Regions from separate parts of the Kurthia sp. 11kri321 genome, predicted to be linked through region 2. Evidence: riboswitches for the same ligand, from Rfam matches in the RefSeq annotation. Region 2 holds a riboswitch; each other region holds the start of a gene.
What was found. A riboswitch is a leader RNA that binds a small molecule or an ion and turns the genes downstream of it on or off. The one in region 2 is predicted to bind S-adenosylmethionine.
Positions count from the first base shown of each region.

Region 1: another riboswitch for S-adenosylmethionine. It lies ahead of metA (homoserine O-acetyltransferase MetA); the one in region 2 lies ahead of ASO14_RS01705 (bifunctional homocysteine S-methyltransferase/methylenetetrahydrofolate reductase).
Region 3: another riboswitch for S-adenosylmethionine. It lies ahead of ASO14_RS09045 (methionine biosynthesis PLP-dependent protein); the one in region 2 lies ahead of ASO14_RS01705 (bifunctional homocysteine S-methyltransferase/methylenetetrahydrofolate reductase).
Region 4: another riboswitch for S-adenosylmethionine. It lies ahead of ASO14_RS07220 (cyclase family protein); the one in region 2 lies ahead of ASO14_RS01705 (bifunctional homocysteine S-methyltransferase/methylenetetrahydrofolate reductase).

Region 1 covers NZ_CP013217.1:1,606,018-1,613,752, forward strand. Annotated here, with positions in the region: gene ASO14_RS15280 (Cna B-type domain-containing protein) at 1-824, opposite strand, end outside; gene ASO14_RS08300 (elongation factor G) at 1,087-3,012, opposite strand; gene metA (homoserine O-acetyltransferase MetA) at 3,118-4,026, opposite strand; SAM riboswitch class I at 4,098-4,210, opposite strand; gene ASO14_RS08310 (aminotransferase class I/II-fold pyridoxal phosphate-dependent enzyme) at 4,374-5,534, shown strand; gene ASO14_RS08315 (amino acid permease) at 5,582-6,979, opposite strand; gene ASO14_RS08320 (aspartate aminotransferase family protein) at 7,003-7,735, opposite strand, start outside.
Region 2 covers NZ_CP013217.1:309,361-317,095, reverse strand. Annotated here, with positions in the region: gene metH (methionine synthase) at 1-2,210, opposite strand, end outside; gene ASO14_RS01705 (bifunctional homocysteine S-methyltransferase/methylenetetrahydrofolate reductase) at 2,191-4,047, opposite strand; SAM riboswitch class I at 4,140-4,248, opposite strand; gene ASO14_RS01700 (class A sortase) at 4,434-5,099, opposite strand; gene hemG (protoporphyrinogen oxidase) at 5,122-6,531, opposite strand; gene ASO14_RS01690 (Na+/H+ antiporter) at 6,707-7,735, shown strand, end outside.
Region 3 covers NZ_CP013217.1:1,761,764-1,769,498, reverse strand. Annotated here, with positions in the region: gene ASO14_RS09070 (GDSL-type esterase/lipase family protein) at 1-796, shown strand, start outside; gene ASO14_RS09065 (YpmS family protein) at 789-1,370, shown strand; gene msrA (peptide-methionine (S)-S-oxide reductase MsrA) at 1,389-1,925, shown strand; gene msrB (peptide-methionine (R)-S-oxide reductase MsrB) at 1,915-2,349, shown strand; gene ASO14_RS09050 (PLP-dependent transferase) at 2,396-3,562, opposite strand; gene ASO14_RS09045 (methionine biosynthesis PLP-dependent protein) at 3,555-4,676, opposite strand; SAM riboswitch class I at 4,753-4,859, opposite strand; gene ASO14_RS09040 (SH3 domain-containing protein) at 5,002-5,559, opposite strand; gene ASO14_RS09035 (methyl-accepting chemotaxis protein) at 5,740-7,542, opposite strand; gene ASO14_RS09030 (YozE family protein) at 7,674-7,735, shown strand, end outside.
Region 4 covers NZ_CP013217.1:1,397,941-1,405,675, forward strand. Annotated here, with positions in the region: gene ASO14_RS07200 (PTS sugar transporter subunit IIC) at 1-294, opposite strand, end outside; gene ASO14_RS07205 (tyrosine-protein phosphatase) at 680-1,423, shown strand; gene ASO14_RS07210 (tyrosine-protein phosphatase) at 1,437-2,180, shown strand; gene ASO14_RS07215 (NAD(P)H-dependent flavin oxidoreductase) at 2,199-3,164, shown strand; SAM riboswitch class I at 3,230-3,333, shown strand; gene ASO14_RS07220 (cyclase family protein) at 3,406-4,164, shown strand; gene ASO14_RS07225 (transcriptional regulator) at 4,370-4,531, shown strand; cobalamin riboswitch at 4,657-4,838, shown strand; gene ASO14_RS07230 (Ig-like domain-containing protein) at 4,963-6,507, shown strand; gene ASO14_RS07235 (DUF4430 domain-containing protein) at 6,589-7,500, shown strand; gene ASO14_RS07240 (energy-coupling factor transporter transmembrane component T) at 7,505-7,735, shown strand, end outside.

The DNA.
Region 1 (7,735 bases), 1.3 Mb from region 2:
TTTGAAAACGCAAAAGTATCAGGCCAAGATTTATCAAAAGAATACACAGCAATAATCTCTTGATCAATCGGTGCATCTTCTACAGTAATCGAACTGATTTCATCAAAGGAACTTGCTTTCCCTAATAGTACATTTCGTCCTAACCCGATTTCCCATGTCATAATTCTTGTTGGGATATCGAACACGCCTGTTTCAGAGTTCTTCATCGTAACATCTCTTACTGCACCATTCTTTAAACTATTATTTGGATGACCAGCACCTTCACCACCACCGCCGCCACCTGTTTCAAAAGGTGGAACAACTACAGTAATGATTTCACCAGGAGGGATTTGAATTTCATTGCTTCCTTCTTTCACGTATTTTTCATTCAATCTATATTGTAAGTTGAACTCACCACTTACATCTGAATGTGTTGAAATATAATCCGTTGTAAAAGTCATCTGTATATAATAATACGAATCTTTGTTACCTAGTACTTTTGCTTTCGCAACTTCTTTTCCATCATTACTTAAAGTAAAGTCAAATTGATTCACAATAATAAATTCTTTTGGGATTGAGAAGTTTAAAACATCTCCTTTTTCAAACGTATTATCAGGTAAGTTCCACTGATAATCTAAATCGTATGTTTTTCCAACTTCTAATGTCCCGTTATTTTCAATAACTGTTCCTGAGGGCGTCCTCATTTCAACATCTGTAACATATTGATCACCATTAAATATAACAGCCTTTGTTGCATTATCATCTCCTGCTGCAAATACATAGGGGTTAATTAATAGCGTCGAAATTAAACATAAGCTACAGAGTATACTGAGCCATTTTTTCATACATAACGCTCCCTTTCATAAATTTCTTTAACTTACAATGTCTAAGAATGTATTCCCCTATTCATATTTACAGAAAACATTCAAATTACTATAATCCAACATTTTTTGGTGATATACTTCATTTAAGGTTAATTTTGTGCGATTTTTAAGATATAATATATTTTTCCTAGTTATTTAGTTTTAATATATATATGGCTATATTTTTCTTAATCTAAAAAGAAAAGACTTCATTCCTAATAATTCTGAATGAAGTCTTTTTATTTTATTCAATAATTGGACAGTGCATCGCTTCTTTGGCTTCTGTCCAATGAACGGAATAGCCTTTTCCTTTTGCACAAAATACTGAATTTGAACTGTACTCAGGGTCAGCATCTTTTTGATACGCCATTTGCTCTATTACTTCCTCTGCATTATGACACACATCATAACCATCAACACGGAGTTGCAGACTACCTCGACCATTCGTTGAAGCAGCAAACTGAATTGGATAGTCACGCATCGTTGCGACTGGCGCACGCCCTGTCATATACACCTGTTCACCCATAAATTGTGGTTCATCTACTTGTGCATGACGATTCGTTACATCTGTGACAATGCGTCCAAATAGTTCATGATGCACCTTCAATGAAAATGAATAATACGGTTCAAGTAATTGATTTTCAGCTTGTTCTAATCCTTGACGCAAGGCACGTAATGTCGCTTCTCTAAAATCACCACCTTCTGTATGTTTCGGATGCGAACGTCCTGTTAAAATCGTTACACGTAAATCAGTGATTTCAGAGCCTGTTAAAATACCACGATGTTTTTTTTCAATGAGTGATTGTTGAATCATATTTTGCAGTCCGATTGCTAAATCATTCGGGTGGCACTTGCTCGTTACTTCAATTCCAGCTCCACGTTCATTTGGTTCGATTTGTAAATGCACCTCTGCATAATGCTTTAACGGTTCAAAATGGCCGTATCCTCGTACCGTCTGTTGAATCGTCTCTTTATAGATAATTGTCGGTTCTGTAAATGCAATTTGCTCGCTAAAACGTTCTTCAAAAATTTGCTGTAGCACTTCTAATTGAATCTCACCCATAATATGAAGTGTTATTTTCTGTATTTCTTCTTGCCATGTCACACTAAGTGCTGGATCTTCTGCTTCTAACAAACGACAATATGCTAGTAACTCTTTTGGATGTAAGGCGCCTTCATAAACAATTTGTGTGCGCATCGTTGGACGCAAATCTATTTCATAAGAAGGCGTAAATTCACCTACTCCCATACCAACTGTTGCTTCTTTCAAACCAATTACCGCTACCGTATCACCTGCTTCCGCTCGCTGTAATTCCTCAAATTTTTTACCGTGATATTTACGAATTTGTGTGATTTTAAACCAATTCCCACCACAGCGTACATCGTCTCTTACTTTCAACGAACCTTGATGAATTTTTATAAAAGCCATACGTTGATTTTGTTCAATGTGACGAATTTTATAAATCATTCCTTGTAACTCTCCCGATTTATGCTGTGGCTGGAGCAATGTATCTAGCACTTCTAATGCAAAATCGATGCCTTCATCTTTTAATGCTGAGCCATATAAAATCGGTGAAAGTTCTTGTACCATGAAAGCTTTTGAAAGCCTTTTTTGCCATTCGCTTTCGGATAAACTTTCTTCTAAATAGTCTTCTAAATATTGCTCATCTCGTCCTGCAAATTCTTCTATTCCTGTTGCCCAGTCATGAAATGGTAGTGCATATTCCATTAATTCTTGTTGAATTTCTTCTGTCACTGTTGCTGCATTGGCACTAATTAAATCCATTTTATTAACGAAAAACAGTGTAGGAATACGATATTTTCTTAGTAAACGATAAACTGTTTCTGTATGTCCCTGTACACCGTCTGTTCCATTTAATAGAAGAATTGCCCCATCCAGTGCCATAATCGAACGCTCCATCTCTGCCGCGAAGTCGACATGTCCTGGTGTATCAATCACCGTATAATCATTTTCTCGATATGTAAAAGTGGCCTGTTCCGCAAAAACGGTAATGCCACGCTGTTGTTCAATCTCATGCAAATCTAAATGTGCATTTTGATGATCGACACGCCCAATGGTGCGAATACTTTTCGTATGAAAAAGTAATTGCTCTGAAAAGGTGGTCTTCCCTGCATCTACATGTGCTAAAATGCCAATTGTTTTCTTCATTGTCTTTCCTCATTTCTTATCAAAGCGTCTCTACTATGAATTATATCATGTCCAATAATAAAACCATCTTCTTTCGAATATACACGAAAAAAGATGGTTTGCTGTTTATTCCCATTCATACGGTGTTTCTTGGTACACATAGTAATTCAACCAATTGGAGAATAATAGATGCGTGTGTGAACGCCAACGATTCAACGGTTTTTTCGTTGGGTCGTCGTTCGGGAAATAGTGTTTTGGTACTTGCGGTTCGATGCCCTTTGCAACATCACGGTCATATTCTTGCTTTAATGTATCTGCATCATATTCTAAATGACCTGTAATCATAATTTGTTTTTCATCACGCGATACGATAATAAATGCCCCTGCTTCGTCTGATTCAGACACGAGTTCTAAATCAGGATGGTTTAAAATAGCCTCTCTTGAAACAGAGGTATTACGTGAATGTGGTGCTGTATATACATCATTAAATCCGCGAATTAACTTAACGGTACTATCATGCACGATGTGATCGAACACACCCGAACATTTTGACGGTAATGTATATTTTCCAATACCATAATGATAGTAGAGTGCCGCTTGTGCGCCCCAACAGATATTCAAAACAGACGTGACATTTGTTTTCGTCCATTCCATAATCTCGACCATCTCATCCCAAAAATCAACTTCATGGAATTCAAATAATTCAATTGGCGCTCCTGTAATAATCATACCGTCAAATTTACGGTGTTTTACATGTTCAAACGTCGTATAAAATGACTCTAAATGATTTTTACTAACATTTTTTGATTCATGTGTCGCCGTATTTAAAAACGTAACATTCACTTGAAGTGGTGTATTTCCTAAAAGACGTAGTAGTTGTAACTCGGTCTTTTCTTTTTCAGGCATTAAGTTAAAAATTAAAATATTTAACGGACGAATGTTCTGGCTTGTCGAACGCACTTCGTCCATAATGAAAATCTTTTCCTCTTTTAAAATTTCAGTTGCTGGTAGCCCACTTGGTATATTGATTGGCATGATGAAACTCCCCCTTTAATATAAAAAAACCTCACTCTTTGATAAGAATGAGGCTACACATATGTATCCGACTCTTATCTATCAGAAGCATAATGGAGCTTCTGTAGGAATTAGCACCTTTCTGTTTTAAACAGAGGTTGCTGAAGCGTCATCGGGCCATTCCCTCGGCTTCTCTTGATAAGACAATATTGAATTATTAACTATCATAGCAGAACCATCCTTTAATAGCAAACATTTCTGATAATTCAATAAAATCTCTCGTTAAAAAACGTAAATAGTGTTTTTAGTCAAATGCAATATGGTAAAATAAAGAAGAAATAAGCGAATTAAAGGAGTGACACAACATGATGACGATGCATCGTTCAACATTAATGAATCAATTTCCGAAAGCCATTTTCGGTAGTTTAAAAGCTGCTGCAAAAAAGAAAGCGGCAACAGGCACAAAAATTATTGATTTAAGTTTGGGAAGTCCTGACTTACCACCTGCTCAAATTGTGCGAGAAGAATTAGCAAAACAAGCTGAAAAGGCTGATAGTTATGGCTATACACTCGGTGGAACGGAGCGATTCCATGAAGCAGTTGCCAACTATTATCAACGTCGTAGTGGTGTTGAACTAAATCCACAAACAGAGATCATTCAAACGATGGGTTCTCAGGAAGGACTTGTACACTTACCGCTCGCATTTTGTGATCCAGGAGACATTGTACTCACAACGGACCCTGCCTATGTAGCTTATGCTGCAGGGATTCACCTCGCAAAATGTGAAGCGTATGCGATGCCATTAACAGCTGAACATCAGTTTTTACCTGATTTTGATGCCATTCCAGAAGATATTTGTGCACGCGCGAAAATGCTCATTTTAAATCTTCCAGGGAATCCCGTTCCAGCAATGCCTTCTATCGCATTCTTTGAAAAGGCGATTGCTTTTGCGAAAAAACATAACTTAATCGTCATTCACGATGCCGCCTACTCAGAATTCTATTTTGAAGGTACAAAGCCGCTTAGCTTTTTAGAAGTACCCGGTGCAAAAGAAGTGGGTGTCGAGATTAATTCACTTTCTAAGAGTTTTAGCCTTGCAGGTGCCCGTATTGCGTATATCGTTGGAAACGCTTCCACCATTGAAACATTGGGCGAACTCAAATCACACCTTGATTATGGTACATTCCGCCCAATTCAAGATGCGGCATGTGTTGCACTCGACAATGCGGAAGCAATTACAGATGAACTGCGCATCATTTTTTCAACACGTCATCGTGTACTATCAGAAGGTCTTGAAGCAATTGGTTGGGAACTCGCACCATCTGCTGGTGGTATGTTCGTTTATGCGAAGTATCCGCAACAACAGATGGATGACAAAGAATTTGTCTATCATGTTATTGAACAAACAGGCGTTGTACTTGTACCCGGTTCGATCTTCGGTGCATCGGGTAGAAACCATGTACGCATCGCACTCGTTCAAGATGAAAAACTATTACAAGAAGCTGTTTCAAGACTCGCAACTTTATAAACAGAAAAAGTCTGAATCCCATCATCAATAAGGATTCAGACTTTTTATTATTCAAGCGGTGTTTCAGGTTCTGGTTGTAACAGGTCAACAGGTGCTTTTTTACGTTGTGTAAAGTAATACATAAGCATGACTGCCGCTACAATGACTGCTGTAAAGAGAATTTGAGAGCGCATACTTGGAATGAAGAACATCGCTACAGCAAGTCCTCCTACCATAATCATCGTACCAATTGTTAAATACGGGAATAACCACATGCGTAATACAAGTTCATGTTCTGTCCCCTCTTTAATCGCACGACGGCGCATAACAAGCTGAGAAGCTGCAATGATGAAATACATAATTAATGTAATCGCTGAACATGAATTGACTAAGAACATGAATACCGCTTCTGGCGATACATAATTCATAATTACGGCAATATACGAGAAGAATGTACTTGCTAAAATCGCATAAACAGGTGCGCCGCGCTTATTCAACTTTAAGAAAATTTTCGGTGCTTGTCCTTCTTCTGCTAAAGCAAAAGACATACGAGATGTTGCATACAGTGCTGAATTCAGACAAGATAATACAGCAGTTAAAACGACAAAGTTCATAATTTGCGCTGCTGCTGGAATACCGACATAGTCGAGTACTGCAACGTAAGGACTTGTTAAAATACTCGATGAATCCCATGGAAGCAACGTCACAACGACGGTAATCGAACCGACGAAGAAGACAAGAACACGCCAGATGATTGAATTCGTCGCTTTTTGTACGGCATTCACCGGTTCAGCAGATTCTCCTGCTGCAATCGCCACAATTTCAGTACCCATGAATGAGAAGATGACAATGACAACACCCATCATGACTGCGCCAAAACCATTCGGTAAGAACCCACCCTGCCCTACTAAGTTCGTAAAGCCAACTGATGAAAAGCCTGGTACGATGCCAAAAATAATAAATGCACCGATTGCTAAGAATGCAATAATACTAACTACTTTAATTAATGAGAACCAGTACTCGAATTCACCAAAAGCCTTAACCGATACTAAATTTGTAACAGTTAATGTTAAAGTTAAGATTAAACTTAATAACCAAAGCGGAATCCCATCATACCAATATTGAATGATGGCGGCTGCTGCAGTTGCTTCTAGCGCGATTGCAATTACCCAGAAGAACCAATAAAGCCAACCAACTAAAAATCCTGCCCATTTTCCAAGCGCCTGACTTGCATAAATCGCAAATGAGCCACTCGATGGGTTTTTAGCTGCCATCTCCCCTAACATACGCATCACGAGGACAACAATGGTACCAGCAATCACATACGATAAGATGGCGCCGGGTCCAGCTAAGTGAATAACTGAACCACTCCCCATAAAGAGTCCCGCACCAATAACACCAGCGATGGCAATCATCGTCATATGCCTCTTTTTTAACCCCTTTTGTAACGATTGACCTTCATTCATCTACAACACCCCTTTATGCTTTGCTATTTATCCCAAATGGCTTTCACAACGGTATCGACAATCGTTTGTAAATCTTCATCACTTGTATTAAGTGGTGGTGATAATGTCAGGACATTATTATATCCTGCAACAGTTGCACCGTTCTTTCCAATGATGACGCCTTGTTGTTTACACGCTGCGATGATGTCATTCACAACCTGAACGGCTACAGGTTGTTTTGTCTCTTTATTTTCTACTAACTCAATACCAATTAATAAACCTTTTCCACGTACACTGCCAACAAGTGCATGATTTTCAAGCTGTTCTTGAAGTATTTGTAAGATTTCTGCTCCCTTAATAGCTGAGCGTTCAAATAGTTGTTCTTGCTCCATTAGCTCAATGTTTTTAAGCGCTGCTGCACAACTCGCTGTTGCACCGCCAAATGTATTGACATGTCGTAAATAGTCATACATCTCACTACCATTGAATGCTTCATAGATTTCTCGCTTCACAGCAGTTGCAGATAGCGGTAAGTAACCACTTGTAATCCCTTTTGCCATTGTTACAATATCTGGTTTTACACCGTAATGCTGATGACCGAATGGCTTTCCTGTACGTCCAAAACCACAAATTACTTCATCAACAATGAGTAGTGCATCATGTTTTTCACATACTTCTTTTATACCGCGCATGTACTGTTCATTCGGTACAATGACTCCGCCACCTGTAATAATTGGCTCCATAATCATAGCTGCAATCGTCTGACCCATCTCCCAT
Region 2 (7,735 bases):
CTCATAATAATCTCTACTAAGTTTTTACCGATATCATGTACATCACCTTTTACGGTTGCAAGTAACATCTTACCCTTACCGACATCATCTACTTGTTTCTCCATGAACTGTTCTAGATGGGCAACCGCTGCTTTCATTACGCCGGCTGATTGTAATACTTCTGCTACAATCAATTGGTTTTCATTGAATAGCTTGCCGACTTTCGCCATCCCTTCCATTAACGGTCCATTAATAATATCAAGTGGTGTATCGTACATCTCACGCGCTAATTCTAAATCTTCAATTAGCCCCTCTTTTGTACCTTCTAAAATATAGTAAGCTAAACGTTCTGGTACAGTTTTCGGAATATCATCTTCTGATTTTTCTTTTTTCTTATCTCGGTAAAAATCAGTGAATACAGCTAATGTTTCGTCTGTTGTGTTGAATAATAAATCATTCGCTAAATTGATTTCTTCTTCTGGAATCGATGCATAACGCTCTAATTTTTCAGTATTCACAATCGCATAATCAAGACCAGCTTGTGTACAGTTATATAAATATACTGCATTTAACACTTCACGTCCTACAGGTGGTAAACCGAACGATACATTCGATACACCTAGAATCGTTAAAGCACGTGGCAGCTCCTGCTTAATTAAGCGAATTCCTTCGATTGTTTCAACAGCTGAACCAATATACTGTTCATCACCTGTTCCAACAGGGAATACAAGTGGATCAAAAATAATATCTTCTGGTTCAATGCCCCATTTATTCACAAGTAAGTCGTATTCACGCTTGGCAATCTCAAGTTTGCGATGACGGTCAACAGCCATCCCCTTCTCATCAATTGTTCCAACAACAATTGACGCACCATATTTTTTCACGATTGGAATAACAGCATCAAAGCGTTCTTCGCCGTCTTCTAAGTTAATGGAGTTAATAATCGCTTTACCTTGTGAATACTTTAAAGCTTCCTCAATTACTTTTTCATCTGTTGAGTCAATAACGAATGGTACTTTTACTTTTTGTCCGACTTCTTTCATGAAGTTAACCATATCTTCTAATTCTTCTCGGTCAGGATTCGCTAAACAGATATCAATAACATGCGCACCGTTTTTCACTTGAGCACGTGCAATTTCAGCTGCTTCTTCAAACTTCCCTTCGATAATTAGACGCTTAAATTTACGTGAACCGATTACGTTTGTACGTTCTCCTACAAATAGTGGTCGCATAGAGTCATCATATACAAGTGCTTCAATTCCTGAAACTGTATGATGCGGTTCTTTTTCTTCTAATGGTCGTGGCGGTGCATTTTCTACCACTTTACGAATCGCACGAATATGGTCCGGTGTCGTTCCACAACAACCACCTACGACATTTAACCAACCTTTTTCAACGAAACCAGCAAGCTTTTTCGATAAGCTGTCAGGTGTTTCGTGGTAATGCCCTTCTTCATCTGGTAAACCCGCATTCGGATAACAACTAACATAACTTGTTGCTAGTTCAGATAATGAACGTAAGTAGTCAGTCATAAACTCTGGACCCGTCGCACAGTTCAAACCAACTGATAGTGGTTTAATATGTTCAATTGAAATATAGAAGGCTTCAATACTTTGACCAGCAAGTGTTGTTCCCATCGGTTCAATCGTACCTGAAATCATAATTGGAATTTCTTTACCGAGTTCTTCAAAAGCTTGCTTAACACCAAGTGTACCTGCTTTTACATTCAACATATCTTGTGATGTTTCAAGGAGTAGTACATCTGCGCCGCCTTCAATCAAAGCTTTCGCCTGTACATAGAAGTCATGCTTTAACGCGTCAAATGTAATACCACCTGTTACAGATAATGTCTTCGTCGTTGGGCCCATCGCACCTGCAACAAAACGTGGCCACTCAGGTGTCGATAATTCCTCTGCTACTTCTTTGGCAATTTCGACAGCACGTTTATTAATTTCAACTGCTTGATGACCTAAATCATATTCATTTAATACGAGTGGTGTACCACCAAATGTATTCGTTGAGACAATATCCGCTCCTGCTTCAAAATAAGCACGATGAATTCCTGCAATAACATCCGGTCGTGTTAAATTCAAGTTCTCGTTACAACCATCATATTCATCGCCCCCAAAGTCATCTGGCGTTAAATTCGCATTTTGTAACATGGTACCCATCGCACCATCTAATACGAGAATATGATCTTTAATTCTTTCTTCAATGAGATGTTTCGACAACGTGACTTCCTCCCTTAACCTTTTCATCTAATTCCTTAATGTAGTGAATTAATTCAACAGACATATCGTAGCGCATGAACGGTGTAATCAGATAAATACCGTTAAAGAGTGATGCAGCTGTGTCAATTAATTCTTTCGCAATTTGGACACCCTCTGCCTGTGCGCGTTCTTTATCGCCATCTGCTGCTTTCATACGTTCAAGTACTTCACCTGACAACTTAATGCCTGGCACTTCATGGTGTAAAAACTCAGAATTTCGTAAACTTGTTAGTGGCATGATTCCGATGTAAATCGGTGTATCTAAATGTTTTGTTGCTTCATAAATTTCAATAATTTTCTCTTTTGAGTAAACAGGCTGTGTAATGAAATAATCCGCACCTGCTTCAATCTTTTTCTCTAAACGTGGAATGGCACGTTCGACGACACGTACATTCGGATTGAATGCTGCCGCTACAGAGAAGTTTGCCTTTTTACGTAGTGGTTTTCCCGAGAAAGAAATACCTTCGTTTAATTTTTTAATTAATTGTAGTAATTCAATGCTCGATACATCATAGACGCTTGTAGCACCTGGGAAATCCCCTACCTTTGTTGGATCACCTGTCACAGCTAAAATATCGTGAATACCTAATGCATCTAAGCCCATCAAATGAGATTGTAGCCCGATTAAATTACGGTCACGACATGTAATATGTGCTAATGCTCGTACATTCTTTTCATATTTTAAAATCGATCCCATCGCCACATTCGATACACGCGGTGAAGCAAGTGAATTATCTGCCATTGTGACAATATCGGCGCCCGCTTTTTGTAAAATCGCTGCTCCCTCTAAAAACTTTTCCGTTTCTAAATGGCGCGGTGTATCAAGTTCAACGATAATGGAACGCCCTTTTTTTACTTTCTCGTGAAGTGGTTCAAATTTAGACACATTAGCTTCACGAATCACTTCTTCTTTAGTTGTGATAACTTCTTTATTTTCCATTGGTAAAACATCTGATAAATGTTTCTTCACTTCGTGAATATGTTCAGGTGTTGTTCCACAGCATCCACCAATTAAGCGAACCCCTTCATCACGTAATTCAACTGCAGCGCGCCCAAAATATTCTGCTTCTGATTCATATACCACTTTTCCTTCTTCTACATCGAGTAGACTTGCATTCGGATACGCAGATAAGAACGAGTTCTTTGGTAGCTCAACATTTTCAAGCGCCTTCACTGTATGGTACGGGCCTAACCGACAGTTCACACCGACAACATCAGCTCCAGCTCTTTCTAAATGTTGCAGTGCATCATTCAACTTCATTCCATTTAATAAAACCCCTGGGTCATGCATCGAAACTTGCGCTACAATCGGTCCATCTGAGAATATGCGAATTGTTTTCACTAATGTTTCAAGCTCTTCTAAGTCGTAAAATGTTTCGAGTAGTAAACCATCTACACCTGCATCAAGTAATACTTTTGCTTGTAAAACAAGTGATTCAATAATCTCATCTAGTGAATGTTCATCCTTACGAATACCTCGAATTCCACCAATTGTTCCAAGTACGTACTCGCCATTCTTTGCAGCTCTTTTCGCTACCTCTACACCCGCACGATTCAGTGCTTCATATTCATCTTGAATACCGTAGCGAGCTAACTTAATCGTATTCGCTGTGTACGTATTCGTCTGAATGACATCAGCGCCCGCTTCAATATATAGTTTATGAATATTCTCAATTACTTCCGGCTTTCGAACATTCAGTTCTTCATAACAAAAATCAATCCCATATGAATAGAGCAGTGTCCCCATTGCGCCATCTGCTGTTAATACCTTTGTCTTTAAATCTTCTAGTAACCCCATACACTCCCCATCCTTCCTTCATTTCAAAAAAGCTATAAAAAAACCTTCTTACATTGCATAAGAAGGTTTGAACTGACACTTGAAAATTAGCCTTCTTATCTTTTAAGAACCATAAGTCCTTCTGGAATTAGCACCTGACCATCTAAATGGCTGGTTGCTGAAGCGTCGTCGGGCCAGTCCCTCGGCTTCTCTTGATAAGAAATTATTGAATTTTTAAAATATTAAAAGAATCATACCTCTTAAATAGAGTACCGTCAATAGCTTCTACCACTTTCAGCTAAATATTGTACGAAAAAGCGCTTACTTTATCACAATATTTCGTAAATTCAGTAATAGGTATTAAAAAAAGCGTATGAGATTTTTTCACATCTCATACGCTTCATATTTTATTTTTTTATCGTAAATGCATCGCCAGCATTTGAATCAAAATCACGCGCATTGACATACTCACCTTGTACAATTAATCGTTTCGAACCATCATAATTACATGTAACGAGCGTAAGTAGTCTTTTTTTAGCTTGATTTTCGATAACTTGAACGTCAGTTGCTTCTGTAATAAAGATTTTTGTAATTTTATACGTATACACGCGCTTATAGTCCGTTGTGTACATAAGCATTCCTTTTTTTGCTTTCGTTAAAGGGCTAAATAATGTTTTATCATTATTCATATTATGACCTGCTAATGCATAATTACCTTGCCCCATTTTCATATCCTTCTTTAATGTACCTGCGCCAATTGCTAGATTTGTATTTGAAATTCCGTATAAAATAGGCAATTGTAAAGATACATCGGGAACACTTAATGCACCAATTGAATGTACATCACCTTGATTCATTTGTGCCTTTAATACATCTTGTAAGCTAATATTTTCCACATTACCAAAATCAAAGCTTACGTCATCCGCATTTTGTGCTTTTTGTTCATCAAACTGCTCAATTGCTTGATTACTCATATGTGACACGATGAACCCCATAATTTGTTTATTGAAAATTAGTGCAACACCTAAAACAAACAAAACAATGCCAATCGTTAAACTTAATTTCCTGTTCATTATGGAATCCTCCTTTCACACTTTATACGAATTCTCGTTGTCTTTGAATAAATTGATTCATAACTCGCGTAGCAACTTCTTCACCATTTTGAATACATAAACCAATCCCCACACCATAATACGAACAACCAGCTAAATGTACATGTGGATGATATTTCACCATTTGTTTTTCAATACGTTCAACTGCTTGTTTATGTTGTAAATTATAAATTGGCATCGCATCAAACCATTTTTTTACATCAATCCATGTTGGTTCATCTATTATTTTTAAGCTTTTTTCGATGTCTTGACGTGCTATTTGTGCTAATTCATCATTTGTCATCTGACAAAATTCTTCAAAACGAGGATTATTCTTTTTATAAAACATACGGATAAGTAACTTATCCTCTTTAGAAGTATGACGCCATTTGCGACTTGTCCATGTACATGCATTACAATCTACATCATTACCTGATGATACAATATATCCTGTACCATCTGCTGGTAGCACATCATTCGGTAAATCATAAGCCAAGTAAACTGTAATAATAGAACCCGTTTGTAGTTCTTCAAAATCACGTTGGAAAGGCTCTTCCTTCAATAGTTTTTGTGCGACTTGGTGCGGTACAGCTAATACGACTTCATCTGCATCTAACCATTCACCCGTATCTATTTGAATCTTATACCCATTCGTGTCTTGTTTTAACAATTCCACCGACGTATTTTTTAAAATCGTCGCGTTCTCTAGTGTTTCTTCGATTCGTTCAAATAATTCTACTAGGCCATTTTTAAACGAGATGAATTTCTTTTTGGCATTCTCTTGGTAGAACGCTTTATTTGCTTCAAATCCACGCATGATACTTCCAAATTCATTTTTATATTCAAATAAATAGGGTAAAGTAGAAGCAATTGTTAATTTATTCAAATCACCTGAATAGACACCAGATAAAACAGGTGCGACTTGTTTTTGAACAATTTCTTCACCTAAATAATATGTTAAAAATTCTCCGACCGAATGATTTGTTGTAAAAGGAAGTTCGGTTTTTTCTAAGTCTTGTAAAACAGCTTTTTTTCCTTCTTCTGAAATAAGCGTACTTTTATTTAATGCTTGTTCATTCATAGGAATTCCAAACACGCTATCTTCTGGAATTGCATGTAACTGATTTTCAGTTAAAATATATGAAACGCCTGTGTCATTATAAACAACTCGATCTTCTAATTGTAATTCTTCGATTAATTTTCGAACACTCGCATGGCGCGACACGATGGAATCTGCACCAACTTCCATTAAGTAACCATCACGTTGTTTTGTGACCATCTTACCACCGATTTGTGCGTCTTTTTCAATCAATGTCAAAGCGAGGTCCAACCCTTGTTCTTTGGCTTGTTTTTGCAAGTAATGCATCGTACTCATTCCGGTAATACCGCCACCAATTACGACTACTTTTCTCAACGTCTGTCATCTCCGTTCATTCATGTTCTTCCTTAGTATAAATCAAATTGACTCGGAACCACATTGTTTTATCTTACAAACTCTTGAACACTTTTCAAATACGCAAGCGTTTAATTTAGCTTTTTGTTCCATTTACGGTAACCTTAAATTAATCCTATTTTGAAAGGGTCTTGCTATGAATTTATTAATGATTACACTCTTTTTATTAATCGGTTTACTAGCGTCTAATATTATTAGCCACTATGTAAAATTTTTACCGACTGCTTTAATTCAAATTGGTCTCGGTGTTATTTTAGCACTTTTCGTTCCAAGCTTAGACTTAGAACTCGATACCGAATGGTTTTTATTACTTTTTGTTGCGCCGTTATTATACAATGATGGACGCTATTTTCCACGCAAAGAATTATGGAGTATGAGACTACCTATTTTAGGGAATGCCATCGTACTGGTACTCATCACAACGATCGGCGGTGGGTATTTTATTCACTGGCTTGTGCCAACAATTCCACTCCCTGCTGCCTTTGCACTTGCTGCCATCCTATCTCCTACTGATCCTGTTGCAGTAAATGGCATTGCAAAACGTATTCGAATACCTGAAAAGATTTTAAGTGTTGTACGCGGGGAATCACTTATCAATGACGCTTCAGGGTTAGTAGCTTTTAAATATGCAGTTGCTGCAGCTGTATCAGGGTATTTTTCATTCCAAAGTGCCATTTTAAATTTCTCTTATACGTTTTTAGCAGGAGGGATTTTAGGTTTAGTTCTTGGATTTGTTCTAATTGAATTACGATTTGCTTTTAGACGTGCTGGCATACGAGATGCTGTTTTCCACACACTTTATCAAATTTTAACGCCCTTTATCATTTATCTCATTGTGGAAAATATTTTTCATGCTTCTGGCGTTATCGCCGTTGTCATTGCAGGGATTATTCAAGCTATTTTTAAAGAACAAACCGAAACTGTCCTTGCAGAAGAACAAGTACTAACAGAGAGTGCTTGGGAAATCGTTTTATTCGTTTTAAATGGCGTTGTTTTCTTATTACTTGGTTTAAATATTCCATTATCTATGAAGCAATCGATTTTAGATACACAAATCGATAATTGGATTTTAATTCTTTATGCATCTGCAATTGGTGCAATCATTCTTCTTATACGCTTCGTTTGGTCACATTTATTTGCACTGTGGCAATTCAAGCGAAAAAGA
Region 3 (7,735 bases), 1.5 Mb from region 2:
ACTTCTACTCGCCTTCATGTTACTCGCGTTGACAGGCTGTAGCGCAACGGAAGCAATTCGTGATACAGGGGTATTTAGTCGAGAAAAAGTATTACCTAAAAAAGAGATTGAACTAGTTGCATTAGGTGACTCCTTAACTGTAGGTGTTGGAGATGAAAAAGATGCAGGTGGTTATGTGGGGCGTCTTGCAAAAGAGATGCCAGAAAAAATGGATGGCGTTGAGAAAGTAAACATTACGCAAACTGCTAAAAAGGGTAGACGTTCAGATCAATTACTCACGCAGTTAAAGAGTGGTGAAATCAATGATGCATTAAAAAAAGCAGACATCATTACGATGACCATAGGTGGAAATGATTTGATGAAAATTTTAAGAGAAAATTTCACCACTTTAGAAAGACAGCATTTTGATACAGAACGCCCGAATTATGAAAAACGTTACATAGAAATTTTTAAATTAATTCGTGCGCAAAATCAAACAGCACCGATTATTGCGGTGGGCGTATATAATCCTTTAACTGTATATGCAGAAGATACATCTGAGTTTGAAAAAATTCTAGATGAATGGAATCAAGATATGAAAAATATCGTAGAAAAAGATGCATATGCCATTTTTGTACCAACTGTAGATTTATTTCATACAAATAAAGCAGAAGTTTATAGCGATGACTATTTTCATCCGAATGCAAAAGGGTATACAAACATGAAGAATCGTATTTTTGAGACATTGGATACAGTAAGTGTCTATAAAAAATCAAACGGTCGCATGAAGATGAAGGGAGAAACAGTAAATGAATAAATGGAAAGTGGCATTCCTTACACTTTTAACATTGATTATACTTGGGTTTGCTGCACTTATTATTTTAATGTTAAGTGGTAAAGAAGACATGCCAAAACCAGAAGCGATTAATCGAACAGGTAGTAGTGTTAATATTTCAACAACACCAAAAGAATTTGAGGATTTAGCGAATACACTCATTCAGAATTCAAATGATACAAAGAATATTCAATTATGGTTAGAAGTAGATAAGGAATTGATTTTAAAAAGTAATGTAGAAGTATTAGGTGTTACAGTACCTGTTACGCTTGCTTTTGAACCAAAAGTAGACGATAAAGGGAATTTAGAGTTATATCAAACAAATGTAAAAGTCGGAATGCTTGATTTACCATCTCGAACAGCTTTACAATTGGTAAGAGATAGTGGTGGCTTACCCGAATGGTTGACAATTCAGCCGAGCGAGAAAACAGCTTATATTGACCTATCTTCATTCAATTTACCAATTGATGGTGTAGGAACAGCGCATTTACGTGCGAAAACCTTTAATCTAGAAAAAAAAGAAATTACGCTACAAATCGTTATTCCTAAAAAATAATGAAAAGGAGTGAAATCGATGGCTACTGAAAAAGCAATTTTTGCAGGTGGATGTTTTTGGTGTTTAGTAAAGCCTTTTGATAAAGAAGAAGGGATTATTCGAGTCCTATCAGGTTATTCTGGAGGACATACAGAAAATCCAACATACGAAGAGGTATGCCTCGATTTAACAGGTCATTATGAAGTGGTGGAGATTGAATATGACCCAACAATTTATCCATATGAAAAATTAGTGGAAACATTTTGGACATTAATCGACCCAACCGATGAAGGCGGGCAATTCTATGATCGTGGCTCATCTTATCGAACAGCTATCTTCTATACAACAGAAGAACAAAAACGCATTGCAGAGAAGTCAAAAGCAAAGTTACAAGCCTCTGGGAAGTTCGGACATGAGATTGTCACACCAATTTTACCAGCGAAAAAATTCTATTTAGCAGAAGAATACCATCAATATTATTATCGTAAAAATCCAGAGCATTATGAACGCTATCATGTCGGTTCAGGACGCGCTGCTTTTCAAGAGAAACATTGGGGGACTCAACATGAAAAATAAAGAAGAACGTTTAAAAGAATTAACACCATTACAATATCACGTGACACAAGAAGAAGGAACAGAGCCACCTTATCAAAATGAATATGATAATCATTTTGAAGAGGGAATCTACGTGGATATCGTATCGGGTGAACCATTATTTTCTTCAACAGATAAGTACAATTCAGGTTGTGGTTGGCCTGCTTTTGCCAAACCAATTGATGAAACAGAATTGACAGAATTAGAAGATCGTCGCTTACTTAGTGTTCGTACAGAAGTGCGTAGTAAGGAAGCAGATTCACATTTAGGACATGTCTTCCCAGACGGTCCGAAAGAATTAGGCGGTCTACGCTACTGTATCAATTCAGCGGCACTTCGCTTTATTCCAGTTGCTGACTTAGAAAAAGAAGGTTACGGTAGATATCTAGTACTATTTAATAAATAAAATAATGAAGAGGACCTCAGCTCACGCTGAAGTCCTCTTTTTCTATTTATACAGTTACTTTTGCTTTTTCAAGTGCTTGTGAAATATCTGCAATTAAATCGTCAACATGTTCAAGTCCAACAGATAGACGAAGTAAACCATCTGTAATACCCCGTTTTTCACGTTCTTCTTGTGGAATGGCGGCGTGACTCATCGTAACAGGATACGAGAGAATCGACTCGACACCACCTAAACTGACAGCGAAGATTGGGATTTGCATGCTTTCTACAAATACTTTTGTGAAGTCACGAGTTGGTAGTTTAAATGATAGAACGGCACCTCCAGAAGTACTTTGACGTTGATGGATGTCATAACCAGGATGTGTCGGTAATCCTGGGTAGTAAACATCGACTACATCTTCGTGTTGCTGTAAAAATTCTGCGATTTTTTGTGCATTATGTGACGACATCTCAAGTCGTGCATGTAATGATTTAATTCCTTGAATGACAGAGAAGCAGTCATGTGGTCCAAGAATACCGCCCATCCCGTTTTGAATCGCGTAAATCGCTTGACCGAGTTCTTCGTCTTTTGTGACAGCGAGCCCTGCAATGACTTCACTATGACCACCTAAAAACTTCGTCGCACTATGCAGTACAACGTCTGCTCCTAAGTCGAGTGGTTTTTGATAAAGAGGTGTCATAAATGTGTTATCAACGAATGTTTTTAATTGGCGCTTCTTCGCAATTTTAACGACACCTTCTAAATCCGTAATCCCAAGCAGTGGATTTGCAGGTGTTTCAGCATAGAGTACAACTGTATTCGGCTGAATCGTTGCTTCAATCGCTTCTAAATCCGTGAAGTCAGCGAAGGTATGCGTAATCCCGTACTTCGGTAAAAGCGTTGTTACAAAGCGATAAGTACCACCATATACTTCGTTCGTTACAACAATATGGTCACCAGCATTTAATGTAAGTAAAGCTGCTGAAATGGCACCGATTCCTGAAGCAAAAGCAAAGCCACGTGAACCATTTTCAAGCTGTGCAATTGTTCGCTCAAGTGCATCGCGCGTTGGGTTACCAGAACGACTATAATCATATGGGCCAAAAGCATCGAAATGCTCTTGGTCGAAGGTAGAAGAAGCGTAAATTGGTACATTAACAGCTCCCGATTTTGCTTCGTAATCATGTTTTGTAGCACCTGTAATTAACGTTGTTTCAATTTGTTCTTTAGTCATGTACAACAGCCTCGCTTTCTAATACGTTAAATACGTTTTGTAAATCCGCAATTAAATCTTCTGCTTCCTCAATGCCAACTGAGAAACGAAGAAGTGAATCATCTACGCCACGCGCATTGCGAATTTCTTCCGGAATGTCTGCATGTGTTTGCGTTGTTGGGTACGTAATAAATGATTCCACACCGCCTAAACTTTCAGCGAAAGCAATCAGTTTTAAATTACGTAAGAATGGATCAATCTGTTTTCCAGATTGTAGACGGAAGGATACCATGCCACCGCGTCCAGCATATAAAACGTCACGTATATGTGGCGACTTCTCTAAAAATGCCACAATCGCCTGAGCGTTTGCTGTATGTTGTTTCATACGAAGGTGTAGTGTTTTTAAACCGCGAAGTAGTAACCAGCTATCAAAAGGTGAGAGTGTCATACCAATCGCATTATGTTGTAAGAAAAGACGTTCACTTAGTTCAGTACCTTTTGACACAACCAGTCCTGCTAATACATCATTATGTCCACCAATATATTTTGTGCCACTATGCATAACAATATCTGCACCTAACTCAATTGGGCGTTGATAGTACGGTGTTAAAAATGTATTGTCGACAATCAATAAAATGCCATATTTTTTCGCAATTTTCACACATTCTTCGATAGAAATTTCCTGCATTAAAGGATTCGTCGGCGTTTCTAAGAAAATCGCCTTAACAGGATGTTCAATAACAAGTTGTTCCACCTCTTCAAGAGATGAAAAGTCGTTAAAGATTGCTTGAATACCATATTGTGCTTCATATTGTGTTGCCAGTCGGTATGTGCCACCATATAAATCCTCCGGGTAAATCACTGCATCACCTGTTTTAAATAGCGAGAGGATTAAATGAATTGCAGCCATACCGCTACTACAGGCGAAACAAGCATCTCCGCCTTCTAAACGTGCAAATTCCTCCTCTAATACCGATCGCGTTGGATTTTTTGTACGCGTGTAATCAAAGCCTGTTGATTCTCCAAGACCTGCATGGCGATAAGCAGTTGAAAGGTAGATTGGAGCGTTGATTGCACCTGTTTTTTCATCTGAATGTGTTCCCACCTGAGTTAAAAGTGTTTCGATTTTTGTCATTGTCCTCATCCTTTTTTGTGTAATAAAAAAAGTTTTCTTCTAATAGTAAGAAGAAAACTCTATGTAAGAGTGATTCTTCTTATCTTCAAGAACTGCGTCTTACTGGATTTAGCACCTGTCCCTTTAAAGAGGGGGTTGCTGAGATTTCATCGGGCCATGTCCCTCCATCTCTCTCGATAAGAAAACCTATTTAATTAATCGATTATTAGTCAATTAATGGAATCTTACCATGCAAACAGCGAAATTTCAAGCTAAATTAAATAATTATTCAGAATTTAGAGAAGATAAAAAAAGAACCGTAGTCTAAACTACGATTCCCATTTGATTATTTTTTTGTCATTGTTACAAAGTCTTTGTAGACGTAATTTTTTTGACCGTTGAAGTCGAACTCAACCCAACCAAATTTACTTGTAGAATTCACATGAATTTTCGTACCTTTTTTCAAAATACCAAGTGATTTTCCTTTTGTTGAAGCTGTTTTATAGTAATATACATTCGATTTAATTGTCGCATTTGCAGCTTTTTTTGAAGGAACTTTTGATACAAGTGTGTCAGTTGTTGGTTTTTTAGTTGTTGTTGGTTTCTTTGTTGTTGGTTTTTTCTTTGTATTCAACTTCACGTGATCTTTTGAAATATAAGCCAATTTATTATTGAACTTCACTTGGTACCAATATGTTGTTTCTTTATAAATCGTAACATTTGTTCCTTTTGTTAATGTACCAAGATTTTTTGATTTTGGTGTAGATGCCGCACGTACGATTACGTCTTTTGACACAACACCTTCTTTTTTTGTGGCAGCAAAAGCTTCCGTAGCAGGTAAAGTATAAGGTAGAGTAGCACCTGTTAACATCCCAAATGCTAATACGTATTTTGTTAATTTCATTTTGAATCACTCCTCGATTGCTTATACTAGCACTTTTTATCATAAAAGAATAGGGAATATCCGTTTATGTTGCGAGAAAAATGTTATTTTATGAAAAATAGGGCATTTGATATGGAAATAAAAAACAAAGACTAGGACAGAAGCAAAGTAAATACTTAGCTAGCCTAGTCTTTGGTCAGATTAAATTTTAAATTGTTGAACTAAATCACGTAATGAATCTGCTTGACGTGACAATTCTTCAGAAGATGCATAAATTTCTTGAATAGATGCAGAGCCTTGTTCAGCCGCCGCTGCCGATTGATCCGCTTGATGTGCTGTATGTTCTGCCATCGAGTTTACTGCGATGAACGACTGCATAACATCTTGACTGACATTCTTCGTCTCAGCGATTCGCGTTACCATGTTTTCAATAATACGAATCGTTTTCTCTGTCTCGCGTGTAATGGCATCGAATGTTTGAATCGTTTCATTCGTAATTTCGACCCCTTGAATGACTTTCGACACGCCAGCCTCATTTTGCTTGACCATGACCGAAATCTCGTCTTGAATCGTGTGTACAATCGTTGCTACTTCACTTGCAGCGCGTTGTGATTGTTCTGCAAGCTTTCGGACTTCATCTGCTACAACCGCAAAACCTTTACCATGTTCACCTGCACGTGCCGCTTCAATCGCCGCATTTAAGGCAAGTAAGTTCGTCTGTTCAGCAATACTCGTAATCGTTCCGATAATCGATGTGATCTCCTCAGAACTTTCACCAAGACCTGTGACAGTTTGGTTCGTATTCGCAATAACTTCTTCAATCTCCATCATCGATTTTGCAGACTGTTGGATTTTATTTTGTCCTTCTTTTGCTGCTTCACGCATTGTCGCTGAAGTTTGACGTAAATCCTGTGCATCATCATTCAGTTGCAGTGTTGTTTCTTCTAGATGTGACATTTTGTTAGATGATTGCTCCATTGAACGAATCGTCTGTTCACTGCTCTCTGCGATTTCCGCAGTTGAGTTCGCAATCTGTTGAATTGTTGTCGCGTTTTCCTGTGCAGAAGCAGTCAGTTGTTGGCCACTTGCAGATACATTCTCTGTTAAAGCACTGACTTTTCGCACTAAATTCGCAATCGACTCAATTAATGTGTTTGTACTAGCAGAGATTTGACCAAATTCATCGTCATTTTTAATTTCAAGACGTTTTGTTAAGTCACCACCTGCACTTGCCATATCCAATAGTGAACGATTAATTTTGTGCGTATTCACTTTAATTGTACGGAAGATCGCTGTACCTGACATAAATACGAGAATGATCGACAATAATGTTAAAACGAAGAAAATAATCATCGAAACTTCCGTGCTTTTTTCTACTTTTTTAATTTGTGCATCCGTATTTTTAGCTAATACCTTATTCATCATGTCTATGTGGATATCTACATAAGACATAGCTTTAGCACCTGTTCCAATCTGAACAATTCGTTGTGCCGCATCTAAACCACTCTCTTTACGAACATCAATGACGCGTTTAGAATAGGTTAAATAGTTATTATAAAATTGGTCAATCGAATCAATTCGGTCACGCGCATCACCTTTTTTATTAAAGGCTTTATGTAGATCTTGAAGTGTTTTGTCAATTGTCTCTTTTTGTTCTTCATATTGTCCAAGATATACATCGCTACCTGTTATAATAAAGCTCTGTTCTAAGTTGGATAGTTGTGCAATTTCACCAGCGAGTAAATTGACGCGCATTTGCTGATCTACATTTTTACCCGTCAGTGTTTTGAGTTCATCTTTCAAGCGTTCTGTATTATTGTAAGATACAATAAGCATCGCTGCTAAAATAATGGTGAGGACTGCGAAAACAAGTACTACACGCCCACGAATTAATTTAAGAACCTTGAATGATTTTAAAAATTTTGGGGGAGTGGCATTGTTTTTAGAACTTTTCTTACTTCGTTTCGTAGCTTTTTTAGAAGTGGGTACTTTCTTTTTTGTCATAACCATCGTGTCACCTACTTTACGTAATTTGAAATTTTCTATCTATTCTATATATTACGGAAACAGAAGTAAAAAAGCCATACAAAAATTTCAAAAAACCAATTCTAATTTACTAGTTAAGGAGAATATATATGCGACATAGTTTCTATCAATTTGCATTAACTTACAGAGGAGGAGGTAAAAATGATGTTTT
Region 4 (7,735 bases), 1.1 Mb from region 2:
CATACCTGTTTCGCTAAATGTGATGACACCTGAACCTACCATTGTTGCTAGTCCAACACTCGTCATTTGAATCGGTGTGAGTTTAAATTGGATCCCGATCATGACACCAATAACGACCGGTAGTAAACTCATCGCAATTAATGTGACATTTAAAATGGTTTGTAAAAACGGTGCAATCGTAGGGAAGTGTTGAATCATCAGTTTCAGAATCTCCCCCACCAACGCATTAGGAATTAAACAAACGACAATACCTAAGCTCATTCCTGTTAGTAACTTATTAAAAAAATCTTTCATACGCTCAAACCCTTTCGAAGCAAACTGTTCTTTTAAAGTAAATTTAGTTTATATTGTCTATATATTTCAGTCAATACTGAAATATCAGAAAATTCTATATTTATAGAATGGAATAGATATTTAAGTCTTTTATGAGAGATTTTGGTATGAAAAAAAGAAAAGTATTTTTGTAATATATAAATAAAATAAATTTATTATGTAAACTAAAAGGCTATACAGTCCATTTGTGTCAATTTTTCAATCAATAATAAGAGATATGATGCACGTCTTTTACAAAGACCTAAAATCATTAAGAGATTGCAAGTTTTTTTATTTACAATAATGATTTTGGGGTATATAAAATTAGTGTTTATACATGGATTGAACTATAAAAGTAGGTGATAATATGACATATCAATTTGAGGGGATTTATAATTTTCATGATTTAGGTGGACTAAAAAGTTCGGATGGTCGTAACGTGAAAAAGGGGCTTCTATTTCAAAGTGGCGATATTAGTAACGCAACGGTTCAAGATATTTATTACTTAAAAGAAGTATTAGGCATCAAAACCATTATTGATTATCGTAATGAGTATGAACAAAATGAAAAACCTTCTTTAAAAATCCAAGGAGTTCATACAATTCATTCACATGTATCCATGCCTACACTCATGCTTACAGAACTTTTACAAGATTATGAAGCGAGTACCCATTATTTTGAAGCACAAAATCGTATGCGTATTTATCGTGAACATCTTGCAAAAAATAATTCATACCGGCCTTTAATTGAAGTAATCCGACTGAAACAAGTTCCTTTACTTCAACATTGTATGTTAGGTAGAGATCGTACAGGAATAGGTGTATTTCTGCTCTATCTACTATTGGATGTACCATTGAAAACAATTGTCCAAACTTTTTTGGAGCGCCAGAAGAATGCTATCGAACAAATGCCTGAATGGTTAAAAGTAATGATTCGAAATCTACAGGGCCAAAAATTAGAAACGGATATGAATTATGTAAATGGTGACTTCCTATTAGTTGCATATGATGAAATTTTAAATGAATTTGATACAATTGAAAATTTCTTTTTAAAACAGTTTCAAATAGACAAAACAGAGAGAAAAGCAATTCAAGATTTTTATTTAGAATAATGGAGGCGTTTAAATGTTTTTACCATTCGAAGGAATTCCTAATTTTCGTGATTTAGGTGGTGTAACGACGATTGAAGGTAAACATGTGAAAAAAGGATTACTTTATCGTTGTGGAGAATTAAGTAAGAGTACACCGAAAGATTTGCAACAACTGCAAGCGCTTCATATTCGAACAATCATTGATTACCGAGATGAAAGTGAGATTGAAGCTCATCCGACACCAAGGATACAAGGTGTGCATGACGTCCATGCGCCTGCTAGTCGATCGCAATTTAATCTTGCTTCGATTGAAGATTTAGCGAGTAGTGATTTATTGAAGCAATTGAATATGGATTTATTTAAAGAGTTTTATGCCAGTTTAGCATTTGAAAATCCTGCATATCAAACACTCGTCTCTATTTTAAAAGCACATGAAGGACCGATGATTCAACACTGTACAGCAGGAAAAGACCGCACAGGAATTGGCTCAATGATTACGTACTTGATACTTGGTGTTCCTTATACGACGATTGTCCAAGACTTTTTAGAAACTAATCAATATATGGAGAAACATTCACCATATTGGCAAAAACCTCTTGAATTAGCTGTTAAGGATCCAGAAATTTTGCAGGTATTAGTAGGAGTCAATCAAACATTGCTCGACCATGTACATGATGAGATTTTAAGAAAATACGGTACGATTGAGATGTATTTAAAAGAAGAATATCATATTGATGAACAAACGAGAAAAGAGATTCAAGATTTCTATTTAGAGTAGCATAAGGGGGATTTTGAGATGAAGTGGCAAACAAGTGTAACGGAATTATTAGGAATTGAAAAACCAATTATTCAAGGAGGTCTCGCCTATCTTGGTTATGCAGATTTAGCAGCAGCAGTTTCGAATGCTGGAGGACTGGGCCAAGTGACAGCACTCAGTTTAGATTCTCCAGAAGATTTACGAAAAGAAATTCATAAAACACGCACATTAACAGATTGTCCTTTTGGTGTGAACTTTGCGATTGGACGACACCGTGAACATTACGAACCTTTTGTACAAGTAGCAATAGAAGAAGGTATTCAAATCATTTCGATTACAGGAGGAAATCCAAGTCCTGTATTAGAAATGGTGAAAGACACCGATATGAAGAAGCTTGTACTCGTTTCTTCTGTTAAATTGGCTTTAAAGGCCGAAGAAAAAGGGGCAGATATTGTTGTCGTTGTTGGACAAGAAGGCGGTGGTCACCTCGGTTTAAATGATTTAGGGACACATGTACTCGTTCCGCGCGTTGTCGATGCTGTCAACATCCCTGTAATCGCTTCAGGAGGCATTGCAGATGGTCGTGGTATCTTATCTGCTTTTGCACTAGGAGCAGACGGAGTTGAGATTGGGACACGTTTTATTGCGACAGAAGAATGTGTAGATGCAGCACCACTGTACAAACAAGCATTGATTGAACATGATGAAATGGATACGGTCGTTATTAAACGTTCCATTGGTGGTCCAGCGCGTGTATTACACACACCATTCACAGATGAAATTTTAGAAATTGAACAAAAGACGCCTACATACGAGGCATTAAAAGAGTATATTAGCGGTGCAGCAAACCGTCGTTATATTTACGAAGAGCAGCAAGATGGTTTTGGATATGCAGGTCAAAGTATTGGTTTCATTCATTCCATTCCAACTGTTGCAACTTTATTTGAGCAATTTGAGAAGCAAATTGAAGAAGCAAGAACGCAATTAAATCTAAAAATAAAATAATATTCAGAAAACAGTTGCAATTCCGATTTGCTTACTGTAATATGAAGTTAACAAAAAAATCGTATCTCTTATCAAGAGAAGGCGAGGGACTGGCCCGTTGACCCTTCAGCAACAGACAATGTTAAATTGAACTGTGCTAAATCCTGTAGCGTAAGCTAAAAGATAAGAAGAGTTCCTTTGACTATTCAAAACCTCTTCTTATCAGGAGAGGTTTTTTTGTAGATTAAAAAGGAGTGATGTTATGAGCGAATCGGTTTTACAGCAAGATGTTTTACAAGCATTACAAACATTGAAAAAGCAGAAATGGGTGGACTTGACACATACCTTTAATAGCCAGTCACCTCACTTCCATGCATTCAATCCAGCAAAATTCGATACACTTTTTACACATGATGATGGCTTTTTTGCACAACAATTTTCTTTTGCAGGTCAGTATGGAACACATCTTGATGCACCGATACACTTTGTACGAGATACACGCTATATCGAGGAACTTCATCTTCAGGAGTTAGTACTGCCACTTATTGTTGTAGATATTACAGCTCAAGTACAAAAGAATCCAGGTCACACGGTAACGATTGAAGACATCCTCTCATTTGAGGATCAAAATGGCATCATTGAAGCCGACTCATTTGTCGCATTACGCACAGACTGGTCGAAGCGCTGGCCCGACCATGATATCTTTAATAATATTGATGAAGCAGGCGTGGCTCATGTGCCAGGTTGGTCTGTCGAAGTATTATCTTTTTTATTCAAAGAACGAGGCATTAAAGCGATTGGTCATGAAACATTTGATACAGATTCGAGTGAAGAATATCGAAAACATGGCTCATTAGCCGCAGAGTATTTCGTTTTAGAACAAGATACGTATCAAGTCGAACTTTTAACGAATTTAGATCAACTTCCGGCAAAAGGGGCAGTTATCTTTAATATCGTGGCTAAACCTGAAAAAGCATCTGGTTTTCCCGTACGCTCATTTGCGATTACACCGAATCAATAAAGGCTCATTTGTCTTAAACTATACAGACTCATTTGTCGTGGAAACACCTTGTCATCTCAAGGTGTTTTTTGTTTCAAAAATAATATTATTATGTAAACCAAATATTTTCGTTGAATTTTCAGAAAATGAGTTGACATCTTTTTTCATCTGTTATATATTAAGTACAACAAATAAAACTGTTATATAACAAAAGGAGAGATGTTCAATGGAACACTTTATGGAAGGTTATCAAATATATTGTCAGGCTTGCGAAAATTATGGGTTGGAGTCGATGAATTACCATTTATATGTCAAACAATTAACAGAGGAGCAATTGTATGCATTTAATGAGTATAAGAGAGACGCCACAATTCAAGAGATTAGCTAGGTATTAAACCTCTATTTTCCACTTAATGTGTAAAGTAGAGGTTTTTGTATGTCCTAAGACCTTCTTTTATGAAAAGTTATTTACTTTTTTTATAGAGTATGGAATACTTTCTATTAAGATAATTGAATATTCTTTCAGATGAGAGTGCTAGTTTTAGGCTAGATAATAGGGAAATCGGTGAAAATCCGATGCAGCCCCGCTACTGTAATATGGGATGAAATGACATATAAACACTGTGTTTATACGGGAAGTTGTCAAAGTAATGTGATCATAGAGCCAGGAGACCTGCTTTCATCATTCGTTTCAATCTTCGAGGGGTGGATTAGACGCACGTAAGTATAAATATTGTTACATAATTCTTCATGTCTTTAGAACGTGAGCTTTTCGTGTTAGCTAATCCTCCAAATCAAAACAATTTGGGGGTTATTTTTATGTTTAAATCAAAATGGGTGATTCCAGCAACATTATCAGCAGCTTTAGTCGTTTCAGCTGTACCAGCAACGGCTTTACAAGCAGAAGCAAAAGTACCAACAGTTAAAAAAGTTGATGTAGCGAATACATTAAAAGCAACATCGAACTATTATTATTCATTACCAGATGTATCAACACCAACTTACCAAAGTTCAGATGCAGTACTTAATTTTGCGCGTTCAAATTACGCTGTAAGTAAAGATTACTACACAACATTCTATAAAGATGTTGAACGTGAATTAAAGAAGCAAAAAGGTCAATTTAATGGTTCGCCAGGCGCATTATCAAAAATAATTTTAGCGATTACTGCAATCGGTAAAGATCCGAAAAATGTTGCGGGTTATAACTTAATTAACTTATTAGGTGATAAATTAGTCGCAGGTAAAGCAGCGAAAAGTTTATACATCACAGATTATTTATATGTATTACGTGCTTTAGAAGCGAAAGATTATAGCTTCCCAGCAGGTGCAAAATACGCTGATTTCTCACGTAAATCTATGGTTGATTATTTAGTAAGTACACAATTTGAAAATGGTGGCTTCTCTTGGGCTGAAGATGTTGAAAATGGCGTGAGTGTCGACATGGCTGCGATGGTGTTAAGCGCACTTGCGAACTATGATTCAGATCCAGCTGTCAAAGCGTCAATTCGTAAAGGTTTAGATTATATGTCAAGCCAATTAACAGATGTTGCAGGTTATAATCCATGGGGCGGTAATAGTGTCGATTCACAAGCTCAAGTGGTCATCGCTCTAACAGAGAATGGTATTAATCCAAAAACGGCACGTTCATTTATTAAAAATGGTCACTGGGCTGTGTCAAATATGTTATTAAACTTTGATGCAAAAACAGGTGGTTTTAAAACAACACCAGATCAAAAAAGTCCACAACTATTTGCAACAACAAGTGCAATGTTAGGTCTTGTTGCGTATGATCGTTATGCATCAGATAAAAATACATTCTTTGATTTAGCAGATGCAAAAGCTTCTTCTTTAAAGTATGATACAACTGCACCAAAATCATTAAGTGTTACAAAAGTGGCGAACACAACAAAAACAATTTCAGGTACGACAGAACCATATGCAACGGTTACAATCTATAATGGTTCGAAAAAATTAGCAGCAGTTCAAGCAGATGCAAAAGGTAAATTCTCATATCCAGTAAAAACTGCGTTCAAAGCCAATGCGACAGTGAAATTCTATGTAACTGACTTAGCTGGTAATAAGAGCAAAGCCATTACACAAAAAGTGGCTGATCGTTTAACACCTGCAACACCAAAAGTAAGTAAGCTTGTAAAAGGCGCTAAAAAAGTAACCGGATCAACAACAAAAGGTGCAACAGTATATGCGAAAATTGGAAACAAAACATATAAAACAACTGCCAGCACAAAAACAGGTTCTTTCTCAATTAAAGTACCAACATTAAAAGAAAAAACAAAAGTAAAAGTGTATGCGAAAAAATCAAATTACACAAGTAAATCCGTTACAGTTACAGTAAAAAGTAAATAAGATTTACACATAGCGAATAAGGGTTGCTCTAAGATGTAAATCTTGGAACAGCCCTATTGCTATCTTAAAAGGAGGGACAACATGAAAAGTAAAATTATACTATTTGCGCTATCTGCAACCTTACTTTTAACAGGCTGTAAAGTGCAAACCGCACAGCAATATGAAAATGAGCAAGAGGAAGAAGCAAAAAAAGTCGTTGTTCTAAATGACGAAGAACAGAAAAAAGCAAAAGAAAAAGAAAAAGAAGAAACAAAAGAAACGGCGCAAGATGATAAAGGTTCTGTAACGAAAGAAGTGGCTGCTACATCTGAAAACGACACGACAACGTCAACGAATTCGTCCGTTTCTACAGTGGAGAAATCAACATCGACACCATCTCAAACACAAAAACCAGAGGCAAAAAAGGAAACAACAACATCTAATAATACCTCTAAAGAACAACCAACAAAAACAGAAAAACCAGTCAAAAAAGACGAACCGAAAAAAGAAACGACGGTAACGAAAAAACCAGAGACAACGACTTCTACACCGAAGCCATCGACACCAAAACCGTCAACACCTGAAAAACCTGTAGAAAAACCAGCGAAAAAAGAATATGCAACGATTACAATTGGCATGCGCACATTACTAAATCCTGATCATTATGAGCTATTACCGAAAAACCTACAAAGTGAAAAATATGTACCAGCAAGTGGTGTACTATTAAATAACGCAAAAATTGAAATTAAAGAAGGCGATACAGCTTGGGATGCCATTTCAAAACTACGTTCAAAATACGGTATTTATATTAATTACGAAAAAAATCCAATGTACGGTATTTATATTATCGGGATTAATCATATAAACGAAAAACAAGCAGGTTCATTAAGTGGCTGGATGTATACAGTTAACGGTGTAAAGGCACCTGTTGGCGTAGGTAATTATGAACTTGAAGATGGTGACCGCATTGAGTTGCAATATACAACTAATGGTGGAACGGACTTAGGGTGGTAGTTAGATGAAATCACTTCATGATTTTCACCCGCTCGTTATTTTCAGTTACTTTTTCGCTGTTATTGGTTTAACGATGTTTTACATGCATCCTATTCTTCTGATGATTAGTTTTACGGGTGCAACTGTCACAAGCTTTCTTTTATTAAAGAAAAGTTTTTTGAAATCGATTAAATGGCTGCTTCCATTCATGTTGGTAGCAGCTATTTTAAACCCTTTACTCATTCATGAAGGCGAA